One region of the Brenneria rubrifaciens genome, then DNA from elsewhere that is predicted to be linked to it. Evidence: predicted binding sites of a transcription regulator. Region 1 holds the regulator's gene; each other region holds the start of a gene.
The links. The regulator PurR, encoded in region 1, represses purine synthesis genes. The targets are predictions, from matches to a motif close to CANGCAAACGTTTGCNTG.
Positions count from the first base shown of each region.

Region 2: the regulator PurR is predicted to act here: its motif matches at 2,668-2,685, upstream of purL (phosphoribosylformylglycinamidine synthase).
Region 3: the regulator PurR is predicted to act here: its motif matches at 2,174-2,191, upstream of carA (glutamine-hydrolyzing carbamoyl-phosphate synthase small subunit).

Region 1 is NZ_CP034035.1:1,690,437-1,694,720, forward strand. Features, by position in the region: gene cfa (cyclopropane fatty acyl phospholipid synthase) at 1-715, opposite strand, end outside; gene purR (HTH-type transcriptional repressor PurR) at 1,061-2,092, opposite strand; gene cydH (cytochrome bd-I oxidase subunit CydH) at 2,469-2,558, shown strand; gene EH207_RS07885 (Grx4 family monothiol glutaredoxin) at 2,865-3,215, shown strand; gene rnt (ribonuclease T) at 3,249-3,920, opposite strand; gene gloA (lactoylglutathione lyase) at 4,076-4,284, opposite strand, start outside.
Region 2 is NZ_CP034035.1:2,842,426-2,846,709, reverse strand. Features, by position in the region: gene yfhb (phosphatidylglycerophosphatase C) at 1-312, shown strand, start outside; gene tadA (tRNA adenosine(34) deaminase TadA) at 423-896, shown strand; gene mltF (membrane-bound lytic murein transglycosylase MltF) at 927-2,372, opposite strand; gene purL (phosphoribosylformylglycinamidine synthase) at 2,783-4,284, shown strand, end outside.
Region 3 is NZ_CP034035.1:3,194,688-3,198,971, forward strand. Features, by position in the region: gene carB (carbamoyl-phosphate synthase large subunit) at 1-788, opposite strand, end outside; gene carA (glutamine-hydrolyzing carbamoyl-phosphate synthase small subunit) at 803-1,951, opposite strand; gene dapB (4-hydroxy-tetrahydrodipicolinate reductase) at 2,399-3,220, opposite strand; gene ispH (4-hydroxy-3-methylbut-2-enyl diphosphate reductase) at 3,570-4,284, opposite strand, start outside.

The sequences.
Region 1 (4,284 bases):
CAAACATCCCGACAGACACGACGCGATCAAACTCATGGGTGAGGTCGCGGTAATCCTGTAGCAGAATGGTGACGTCCAGATCTTTGCAGCGCTGCTGAGCCAACTTTTGCTGTTCGCGGGAAATTGTCACGCCGCAAACGGATACGCCATAACGACGGGCGGCAAATTCCGCCAATCCACCCCAGCCACAACCGATATCCAGCAGCGTCATTCCAGGTCTGAGCTGGAGTTTTTCGCAGATCATTTGCAGTTTGTCTTCCTGTGCCTGCTCCAGCGTTGCCGCTTTTTTCCAGTAAGCGCAGGAATACTGCATGTAGGGATCGAGCATCAGTGAAAACAGATCGTTGCCCAAATCATAGTGCTCTTCACCAACAATCCACGCGCGTCTCCTGGATTGCAGGTTCATCAAACGAGATGCGGCGATGTGTAAGATGTCTCTCAGGTGGCGGGGCAGTTTTTTATCAAGTTTGGCGAGCAGCACGCGATGGAAAAACATATCCAACTGGTCGCACTCCCACCAGCCATCCATATAGCTTTCACCCAGCCCTAATGAGCCTTCGCGCAACACGCGTTTAAAGAATTCTGGATTTTTCACTGTGATATCAAATGGACGCGAACCATTGATTTTGATATCCGCCATACTCAGCATTTCATGCACTATGTGGAACCAGGATGCGTTATGGCTATCCAGTTCCTCTATATATGATGAACTCATAACCTCTCCCTACCTTGGGGTCGATAACGCGCCGCAAGGAAAACATAGACAATATTCACCCACGTTTGATACCAGTGGTAAATACTTATCGCCTATTCTCTGAATCGTCAGAGAAAAATGAAGAAGAAAAGCCGGTACGCAGCTACGTAGGGGCACTCATCATTGAGATAAATTCCGCAGCATCCGTTTGCGCGCAAAATTAAGGATAGTTGAAGAAAGCAAAATGCAGTTTTTGTAAAAATCGTATTCAGTTTATGACTGCTTCAGCCTGGGGACAAGTATAAATTGGCTGAAGCAGTGTCACGGAAAGGACGGCGGATGCCTGAGAGAAGACATTATCCGATATCAGGCGTGATGAGGGCGATCGCAGAAAGGGCCATCAACCACGGAACGGCGCTCAATCAGCGTCGGGTGGACTTCGATAACCTGTGCGTCCTCCCGTTTGCTGGTGATACGGTCGAGCAGCATTGAGAATGCGGATTGTCCCAGACGCTCTTTAGGCTGGTGGATCGTGGTCAGCGCCGGCGTGAAAAAGCGGGCATGGCGAACATTATCGTAGCCAATGACCGAGATATCCTGCGGGACACGCAACCCCAACTCGTCCGCCGCGCAGATCGCGCCCATCGCCATGATGTCGCCACCGCAGAAAACGGCGGTTGGGCGATGCTTCCGCGCCAGAATCTGATGCATTGCTTTATAGCCGGATTCCGGCTCGAAATCGCCCTGAACGATCCACGCGTCACGCACAGGAATATCCGCGTCTTTCAGTGCCTTCAAAAACCCCAGATAGCGGCCGCTGCCGGTGTTACGCTCCTGACTGCCGGGAATGGCGCCGATGTCCCGGTGGCCGCGTTGGATGAGGTAACGGCCTGCCATATAGCCGCCTTCAAAGGCATTATCAATGACGGTATCGGTAAAATCACTGTGCGCCTGTCCCCAATCCATGACCACCATCGGAATACTGCGATAGTCTTTCAACATGGTGAGTAATGCGGGAGGATACTCCGCACACATTACCAGCAGGCCGTCCACGCGCTTTTGGGCCAACATGGAAAGATAGGCGCGCTGTTTGTCGAGGTTGTTGTGTGAATTACACAGAATTAGCGTATAACCTTTGGCATAGCAGCTGTTTTCCACCGATTCGATAATCTCGGCAAAATAGGGCGCTTCACTTGACGTTGCCAACAGCCCGATGGACTTGGTGTGATTGACTTTTAGACTGCGGGCGACAGCGCTGGGTGAATAATGTAACTCTTTAATCGCCGCACTCACGGCTGCCCTGGTTTCTTCGGCGACGAAACGTGTTTTATTAATCACGTGCGATACGGTGGTGGTGGAAACGCCCGCTCGTTTTGCCACATCTTTGATCGTTGCCATCTAAAAATGACTCCTGACTTACCTGTTACCGTCGTAGGTAGTGTTAATCGTTTGCCTGCGTGTGAAGTTCTTCTTCCCGGCGAAAAAACCGGATTCAGTAGAGAGTGCCGAATATTATACCTGAGGGGAACAAGGTTGACGTTTCGACCAGGACGCAGCGCTACCCTGAGCCGCGGATTTTGTCCGATTTGCCACGAAAGGGGAAGCAGTAATTTATACTATTAGTGCGGCATAGGAACGAGATTTTTCATTCAACTTATGGAAGAATCGGCAGAGTTATCGGGTTGTGGTTTTAAACTATCGTTTGATGTTGAATCCCCAATCAAGGACACGCCTTTCTTCTCATCATTTGCCGTCATAGATAAAGGAGAGACTTATGGATACAGATCTTAAATTGTCATTACTGACAACCGTTGCTGCGCTCGCCATGATCATGGTATTCAGCTTTATCGCCGTATTGAACTGATTGGCGCTTACCTGCTCACTTGTTTCGCCGGTGCGTCTGTTTAAACGCGTTTTGGCGACTCAAAGCGTGTCTGAGTACAGACAGGGAGAAGGGGGGCGAGAGATAAATTCTTAGAACGTGACCTTTATTTTGTCTCTGTATTAAGTGGCAAAAAACAAAGCCACACAAAAAATGGCGTTTTTTTGTCGCTACGGCCCTCGGTACAATATAATTGAATAGATCGCGCTGTAATGGCTCATCTGACAGAGGCCCGTGGTTAATGCATCTGATGTTAGCCATCTTATTAAGGTTTGAGGAAGCAAGAGAATGACGACAACGACAATTGAAAAGATTCAGCGTCAGATCGCTGAAAACCCGATTCTGCTGTATATGAAAGGTTCTCCTAAATTGCCGAGTTGCGGCTTCTCTGCACAGGCAGTACAGGCGTTGTCAGCATGTGGCGAACGTTTTGCCTATGTCGATATCTTACAGAATCCAGATATTCGCGCCGAATTGCCCAAATACGCCAACTGGCCGACTTTCCCACAGTTGTGGGTGGATGGGGAACTGGTCGGCGGCTGTGACATAGTGATAGAAATGTATCAGCGTGGCGAATTACAGCAACTGATTAAAGAAACGGCTGAGAAACACAAGTCTCAGCCGGAAGATCGGGAATAAAACCAACGGGTGCATCGTGCACCCGTTTTTTGCCTAGCTTGCTTTAGACTCTGCTTCTGAGGCATTCTCATCAACGACTACAGGCCATCCCCCCAGACGTTTCCAGCGATTCACCAGCTCACAAAACAGCAACGCGGTTTGATGAGTATCATAGAGCGCCGAGTGCGCTTGGCTTGAGTCAAACTCGATACCGGCGGTAATACAGGCTTTGGCCAACACCGTCTGCCCCAACACCAACCCGCTTAATGCGGCCGTATCGAAGGTGGCGAAAGGGTGGAATGGGTTGCGCTTCAGGCTACAACGCTCGGCCGCCGCCATCATAAAACTATGATCGAATGTTGCATTGTGCGCGACGATTATCGCCCGGTTGCAACCCTGATCTTTTATCCCTTTGCGCACCACTTTGAAAATTTCATGCAAGGCGTCATATTCTCTGACCGCGCCGCGTAAGGGGTTGCTGGGATCAATGCCATTGAATGCCAGCGCAGCAGGTTCCAGAATGGCGCCTTCAAAGGGCTCGACATGGAAATGTAATGTTTCATCCGGCTGCAACCACCCATCCGTGTCCATTTTTAATGTTACTGCAGCAACTTCCAGCAAGGCGTCGGTTTTGGCATTGAACCCAGCGGTTTCGACGTCAACCACTACCGGGTAAAACCCACGGAAACGGCTACTCAGGGCGTTCAGGTCATTTTTATCAGCCATTATTCTCTTAATCTTTAGCAAAATGCAGCGGGCATTATGGCAAATTTTGGCGGGAGATGCAGTACACCCTGTTTATTCGACGCGACGGCGCTCGTCGCAGCGGTAAAGGGCGAAGAGGAAGAAAAGCAGGTGCCGTTTTGACACCCGCCGTCCTATTAGCGGCCAATACCCTGGCCGACGTGTGAATCCTCGATCAATTCGATTTTATAGCCATCAGGATCTTCAACAAAGGCAATAATCGTGGTGCCGCCTTTGACCGGGCCCGCTTCACGAGTAACATTGCCACCGGCCTGCCGGATGCGCTCGCAGGTTGCTGCCACATCATCGACACCCAGTGCGATATGGCCGAAGGCGTTCCCCTGAT
Region 2 (4,284 bases), 1.2 Mb from region 1:
CAGGACACGCAGGTTCAGGTGTGGCTGGTCACCGGATCGCCTCAGCGTCTGGTCGAACAGGTTTATCATGATTCGCCTTTCTTGCCTGGGGTGCGGCTGATGGGGAGTCAAATGTCGCGCCGCTACGGTGGTTGGGTACTCACTTTGCGCTGTCTGGGACAAGAGAAAGTCATTCAGATGGAGCAACAACTGGGCGCACCGCTAAAGCTTTACAGCGGCTACAGCGACAGCAAACAGGATAATCCGCTGCTCTATTTTTGCGAGCACCGCTGGCGCGTGACGCCAAACGGCAGCTTGCAACAACTGGAGTAATGTCTCTCCGGTTGGTTGCGGCGAACCTAATCGCTATAATGCCTGCCGCAAAACGTTACCTGGAAGATAAAGAGGACAGGGTGAGCCACATATCGGATGATGAATATTGGATGCGCCATGCGCTGGCGCTGGCCCAGCGAGCTCAGGACGAGGGTGAGGTTCCGGTCGGTGCGGTATTGGTGTTAAATAATCAGGTGATTGGCGAAGGCTGGAATCGCCCGATAGGTCATCACGATCCGACCGCCCACGCCGAGATTATGGCATTACGACAAGGGGGGATGGCGTTACAAAACTATCGCCTGTTGAGCGCCACGCTTTATGTGACGTTGGAGCCCTGCATTATGTGTGCAGGCGCGATGATCCATAGTCGTATTGGTCGACTGGTTTACGGCGCGGCGGATGAAAAAACCGGTGCGGCGGGGTCGCTGGTGGATATTTTGCGCCATCCGGGAATTAACCATCAGATCGCCATTGATGCGGGCATACTGACGGATGCGTGTTCCGCTAAGCTCAGCGCCTTTTTCCGTATGCGGCGCGAACAGCACAAAGCCCGCCGTGACGCCGAAAAAAAGGCCGAGAATTGATCGCGGCTTTAGTGAAAGTCGCGCTGCGGCCTAATCCGGTATCTCATTGGGTGGAATGACGGGATAACCCTGGGCGGAAAGCTGCTGTTGTTTCGCTTTGTTCTCTTTTTCGGTCAGATACCCCTCTAGGCTCACCATATAACGGCGAATGTTTTCCACATATTTATATGCCTGGTTTCCGCGAGCGTAGCCATAAGAGGTTTGCGTGTAATAGCGCCTCTGACTCAGCATCGGCAGGCGCATTTTTACATCAACCCAACTGTTGGGATTACCTTTCTGTTTTTTGGTCAGCTTTATGGCATCCAGCAAGTGCGCATATCCCATGTTGTATGACGCCAGCGCAAACCAGATTTTTTCGTCTTCAGGTATGGTATCCGGCATTTTTTGCATCATATGGGACATGTATTGCGCGCCGCCGCGAATGCTTTGTTCAGGATCGAGGCGATCGGTAACATCCAGACTTTCCGCCGTATTGCGGGTAAGCATCATCAGTCCCCGTACGCCTGTCGGCGATGTCGCCAGCGGATTCCAGTGCGACTCCTGATAGGAAATCGCCGCCAGTAATTTCCAGTCGATTTCGGTCGCATACTTTTCAAACAGCGGCTGAAAATCTGGCAGCGTTTCATCGATGGCGCTCAGAAACGTCGTGGTATCAACGTAATCAAATTCGCCAACGTGACCGAGGTATTTTTCTTCCAGACGTGCCAGCGCGCCGTCTTCAACCATCTGGCTGAAAAAATCCAGCAACGCCGCCGAAAGGCTATCGTCATTGAAACGCCGCATATACCAGGTCACGGGTTCTTCATCGCTCAAATCGAAAGCGACAGCCAACTGCGGGCGGATACGCTGCATTAGTCCGATGGTGACGGAATCAGCAAGGGTGTAGTCCAGTTTGCCATCCGCCACCTGTTTCAACAGATCCTGCGTCGTCAGGTCGGAAGCCGATTCCCAATTGATCCGGGGATATTTCTCCGCTTTCAGATCGCGCAGCGTAGCAATATAAGCGGAGCCGGATGTCACGGCCAGCCGCCCCTGTAGCTTATCCAGTTTTTTGGGGCGCGGTGTACCCAGGCGATAGACCAACTGTTGTGAAACGGAGTAATAGCTCGGTCCGGCTCGAAAACGCCCCAGCCGTTCGTGGTTGTATAGCAGACCGGCAGCCAGCAGATCCGCCTTGTCGTCATCCAGATCGTCAAACAACTCGTCAAGATTTTTACGTGACGTTACCACCAGCTTGACGCCCAGATAATCGGCGAAACGTTTTGCCAGTTCATAATCCAGACCTGCGGGGCTTCCGTTACTGGTATAGTAAGTCAGCGGCGAGTTAATCGTACTGATACGTAATTCGCCGCGTGAGATAATCTGTCTGATCTGCGTGTCCTGACTACTACGCCAGGGGATCGATGGCCACAAAGCCAGCGCCAGCAGTAACGTGATAATCCCGATGAAAAAATAGTTTAATTTTAAAGGCTTCAAATAGTTGTCTCTCGGCGGCCTAAAAATTTGTCTATGCGGCAGTTTTTTTGAGTGGGTTATCCCTGCCTGCTAGTTGCTTCACAATGCTAAAAATCGTTCCTGGTGATTTTTTATGAAGGCTATCCCTGCCCGCCCACTTCGGGCCGTCGCAAGCGACGTTAAAAATCGCGACAGGCGATTTTTTATACAGTTAATTCCAGAGTTGGGGCATTTTGCGTAACAAACCGCCAGTGTGCAACTTTTATTGATTCGATTAATGATTAACCGCCGCCGTCATGAGATGTTTAATAATAGCAGCGCAAACGGTTTCGTCCGGGGGCAGGATTCTCTATAATGGCGCGCGTTTCCCCCCTGTAGCGCCCAACGACTACACCGTAGTCAGTGCATCAAAGACGAGAGAACTTTAGATTATGGAAATACTGCGTGGTTCACCTGCTTTGTCGGCATTTCGTATCAATAAATTGCTCACCCGCTGCAAAGATCATATTTTGCCGGTTAGCGATATCTATGCCGAATACGTGCATTTCGCCGATGTCAGCGCCCCGTTGAACAACGATGAGCAGGCTAAACTGACACGTTTGCTGAAGTATGGTCCTTCTCTCGCCGGGCATGAGCCGCAAGGCCGTCTGCTGCTGGTGACGCCGCGTCCCGGCACAATTTCTCCCTGGTCTTCCAAAGCGACCGATATTGCCCATAACTGTGGACTGGACAAGGTGCTACGGCTCGAACGGGGTCTGGCATTCTATATTCATGCGCCAACCTTGAATGACGCGCAGTGGGGGCAATTGGGCGCGCTGCTGCACGATCGCATGATGGAAAGCGTGTTTAACGAGATGCGGCAGGCCGAGCAACTGTTTGTTCATCACCAGCCTGTGCCATTCAAACGAATTGAAATCTTGTTACAGGGGCGTCAGGCGCTGGAAGAGGCGAATGTTCGTCTGGGGCTGGCATTGGCGGAAGATGAGATTGATTATCTGCTGGCCGCCTTCAATAAATTGAAGCGTAATCCGACGGATATTGAGCTGTATATGTTCGCACAGGCGAACTCCGAGCACTGCCGCCACAAAATTTTTAATGCTGACTGGGTGATTGATGGTGTTGAGCAACCGAAATCGTTGTTCAAGATGATCAAAAACACCTTTGAGTATACGCCGGACTATGTGCTGTCAGCGTATAAAGATAACGCCGCCGTGATGGAAGGCTCCGCCGTGGGGCGTTTCTATACCGATACGCACGGCAAATATGACTATCATCAGGAAGACGCGCATATCCTGATGAAAGTCGAAACGCATAACCATCCGACGGCTATCTCCCCGTGGCCGGGCGCGGCAACCGGATCCGGCGGCGAGATCCGTGATGAAGGCGCCACCGGCCGCGGTTCCAAGCCTAAAGCCGGGCTGGTCGGGTTCTCCGTTTCCAATCTGCGCATACCGGGCTTTATCCAGCCGTGGGAAACGGAAGAATTCGGCAAGCCGGATCGTATTGTCAGCGCGCTGGATATCATGACCGAAGGTCCGCTTGGCGGCGCGGCGTTCAACAATGAGTTCGGGCGTCCCGCGCTGACCGGTTATTTCCGTACCTATGAGGAGCGTGTTGATAGTCACAACGGTTCCGAATTGCGCGGCTACCACAAGCCGATCATGCTGGCGGGGGGGATCGGTAATATCCGCGCCGACCACGTCAAGAAAGGCGACATCGGCGTGGGCGCAAAACTGATCGTGTTGGGCGGGCCGTCCATGAATATCGGCCTGGGCGGTGGCGCGGCATCATCAATGGCGTCCGGCCAGTCTGATGCTGATCTGGATTTTGCCTCCGTTCAGCGTGATAACCCGGAAATGGAACGCCGCTGTCAGGAAGTGATCGATCGCTGTTGGCAACTGGGTGAAGAAAACCCGATTCTGTTTATTCACGA
Region 3 (4,284 bases), 1.5 Mb from region 1:
ATTTGATATTCTTTGTCGGTCAGGGTTTGCGCCGGGGCTACGGTGATGGAGTCGCCGGTGTGAATACCCATCGCATCGAAGTTTTCGATGGAGCAGACGATGATGCAGTTGTCGTTCCTGTCGCGAACCACTTCCATCTCATACTCTTTCCAACCAATCAGAGATTCGTCGATCAGCAGTTCTTTCGTCGGGGAAAGATCCAGACCGCGTTCGCAGATTTCTTCAAACTCTTCACGGTTATAGGCGATACCGCCGCCGGTGCCGCCCATGGTAAAGGAAGGACGAATAATGCAGGGGAAACCCACGTCCGCCGCCACAGCCAGCGCTTCCTCCATATTATGTGCGATACCGGAACGCGCCGTATCCAGACCAATTTTCTTCATCGCTTTATCAAAGCGCTGACGATCTTCCGCTTTATCAATCGCATCGGCGGTCGCGCCAATCATCGTGACGCCGAATTCGGCCAACACGCCCTGACGCTCCAGTTCCAGCGCACAGTTCAGCGCCGTCTGGCCGCCCATGGTCGGCAGTACCGCGTCCGGGCGCTCTTTCTCAATGATTTTGCGCACGACTTCCCAGTGAATCGGCTCAATATAGGTCGCATCGGCCATTTCCGGGTCGGTCATAATGGTGGCCGGATTGGAGTTCACCAGAATGACGCGGTAGCCCTCTTCACGCAGCGCTTTACACGCCTGCGCGCCTGAGTAGTCAAATTCACACGCCTGCCCGATAACAATCGGACCGGCGCCGAGGATCAGGATGCTTTTAATATCTGTACGTTTTGGCATTTTCTCGCTCCTGATTATTTTGCTGAAGAACGGTAAGTCTGAATCAATTCAATGAAGTGGTCGAAAAAGGGCGCCGCATCATGCGGGCCGGGGCTGGCCTCCGGGTGCCCCTGGAAACTGAACGCCGGCTTATCGGTACGGTGAATCCCCTGTACCGTATGATCAAACAGCGATATGTGGGTCACACGCAACGTGTCGGGCAAATTATTTTCATCAACGGCAAAACCGTGGTTCTGTGCGGTGATCATCACGCGGTTGTTATCCAGATCTTTCACCGGATGATTGCCGCCGTGGTGACCAAGCTTCATTTTTATCGTCTGTGCGCCGCTGGCCAATGCCAGCAACTGGTGACCCAGACAAATACCAAACACCGGGATATCCGTTTCCAAATAAGTTTTAATCGCGCGGATAGCGTAGTCACAAGGCTCTGGGTCGCCCGGACCGTTGGACAGGAAAATCCCATCCGGGTTAAGTTTCAATACGTCTTCCGCAGAGGTTTGCGCCGGAACGACGGTCAGACGGCAGCCTCTGTCCACCAGCAGGCGCAGGATGTTGCGCTTCACACCGTAATCATAAGCGACAACATGGTAAGGCAACTCGGCTTCCTGTCTGGCGACGGGCAGTTCACCTTCCAGCGTCCAACTCCCCTGCAACCAGCCATAGCTGTCAGCCGTCGTCACTTCTTTTGCCAAATCCATTCCTTTCAAACCCGGAAACGCTTTGGCTTTTTCCAGCGCCAGGGCCGCATCCGGCGCATCGGCCGCGATAATACAGCCGTTCTGGGCGCCTTTTTCTCGCAGTAGACGGGTCAGTTTGCGGGTATCAATATCAGCGATGGCGACAATGTTATGGCGCTTGAGGTAATCGGACAGGTTTTCTTCACTGCGGTAGTTACTGGCAATCAGCGGCAGGTCGCGAATAACAAGGCCCTGAGCATGTACGGAAGGAGATTCTTCGTCGCTGGCATTTGTGCCGACATTACCAATATGAGGATAAGTGAGCGTGACTATCTGGCGAGAATAGGAAGGATCAGTAAGGATTTCTTGATAACCGGTCATCGACGTATTGAAGACCACTTCCCCCACTGCCGTCCCTTGCGCCCCAATGGCCCGACCGTGGAATTGGGTTCCGTCTTCCAGAACCAATAGCGCTGACTTAATCAAAACACCCTCCAAGGAATAAAAAATCATGTTATTTGCATATTAATTCAGACTCACCGTTCTAAATCAATGCAAAAATTACCTGTCAGGTAAATTTTTGGCAAATTGGGCGCATTTTAATGATGCCCTGCCAACTTGTCTACTCCAACCGTCTTTTTTCTCGCCTTTTTATGCTTTCTGGCGTAAATAACCGCTCACAACCCTGAAAAAACACATTAACTGGGTCAAGTAAACGGTTGCTAACCGAGATTGCTAAAATATGATTGATAATCAACCAACATAGGCCGTTTGTGGATTTCGAACGGATCAATAAGGTCTGAAAAACGAATAAAAATGGATAAAATAAATATCACAATGTGAAAATTAATCAGAAATGAATTTAATAAAAGTAACGGTTATAAATCGCTACTTTTATCATTAGGTTATAAACTTAAAAAAATAAGTAAACTACTATAAATCATCAAGCGAGAGCACATCCCTCATATCAAAAAGACCACTTTTTATATCACTCAGCCAAACAGCCGCCCTCACTGCGCCATTTGCAAAGGTCATGCGACTGGAAGCCTTATGGGAGATTTCGATGCGCTCGCCGATATCCGCAAACATCGCCGTATGCTCGCCAACGATATCGCCCGCCCGAATAGTGGCAAAACCAATACTTTTCGGATGGCGTTCACCGGTATGGCCTTCCCGCGCATATACTGCACACGTTTTAAGATCGCGCCCCAACGCACCGGCAATCGCTTCGCCCATCGCCAGCGCCGTCCCTGAAGGCGCATCCACTTTGTGCCGATGGTGCGCTTCAACGATCTCAATGTCGGTATAGTCCCCCATGACTTTGGCGGCTTTCTCCAACAGCTTAAGCATGACGTTGACCCCCACGCTGAAGTTGGCCGCGAACACGATGCCGATATCTTCAGCGGCCTGCGCAATCGCCGCTTTACCTGCTTCATCGAATCCCGTAGTGCCAATAATCATGGACTTACGATGCTGACGGCAAAAAGCCAAATGCGCCAGTGTGCCTTCGGGACGAGTGAAATCAATCAGAATATCAAAGCGATCGCGCACAGCATCCAGACTATCGCTGACCACCACTCCCGTGTTGCCCAGCCCGGCCAGTTCCCCTGCGTCAGTCCCGACCAGAGACGACCCGGCTCGCTCCAGCGCGGCACCCAATACGGCGCCTTCGGTTTGAGCGACAGCCTGAATCAACTGACGTCCCATACGACCGCCAGAGCCCGCAATCGCAATACGGATGGATGAATCCTTCATAATTTCTCTCTCTCTTTAAATAATTCCGTTTTGAACATGACATCAGGTTAACGGGCGTGAAGCGCTATCGCCAGTGTATTTATGTCCAGATTAGAAAATTATGCGCGAAGAGGAGTAAAACCGGGAAAACCATGCGTTCATCATCGTGAAAACCGTCGGTAGACACGTGAATCGCCATAAAGATATCTTCAGGATACCTCTGCGCACAAAAAAAACCATCAAATACGTTAACGCATAAACATGCATTTTTCGTTACTCGTTACCAATGGTTAATCAAACACTGCACAGGTTAAAGACAGACAAAAATGGAAAGGACGGTGGAGCGGAACGCGCCACCGTCAGAATAAACTTAATCGACTTGTTTCACTTCCACACGTAGCTCTTTCGGTACTTCAAAGACGATATTCTCTTCACGCCCCTGCATTTCAACAGCAATCCTGCCGCCTAGCGCCTGTAAACGTTTAATGACCTGCTGAACCAGAATATCCGGCGCGGAGGCGCCTGCCGTAACGCCGACGCGCGATACGCCGATTAACCAGCTTTCCTGAATGTCTTCCGCCGCATCTATCAGATAGGCCGCCTTGCCCGCCCGCTGAGCCAATTCAGCCAGACGGTTGGAATTGGAAGAGTTCCTTGACCCTACCACCAGCACGACATCCGCTTCCTCCGCCAGATTGCGCACCGCTTCCTGACGATTCGTGGTGGCATAGCAGATATCATCTTTACGCGGACCGACAATTTGCGGGAACCGTGCGCGCAGCGCGTCAATCACCGCCGATGTATCGTCAACCGATAACGTTGTCTGCGTCATAAAGCAGAGGTTGGTTGCATCCTTGACCTGCAACTGCCAGACATCTTCGGGCGACTCAACCAGGTACATCCCGCCCTCGGCGTTACTGTACTGACCCATCGTGCCTTCCACTTCAGGATGACCCGCATGCCCGATAAGAATCGCCTCAGTGCCTTTGCGGCTGGCCCGGGCTACTTCCATATGCACTTTGGTCACTAAAGGACAGGTGGCGTCAAAGACCGTCAAATCACGGCTTTTTGCTTCAGCGCGCACC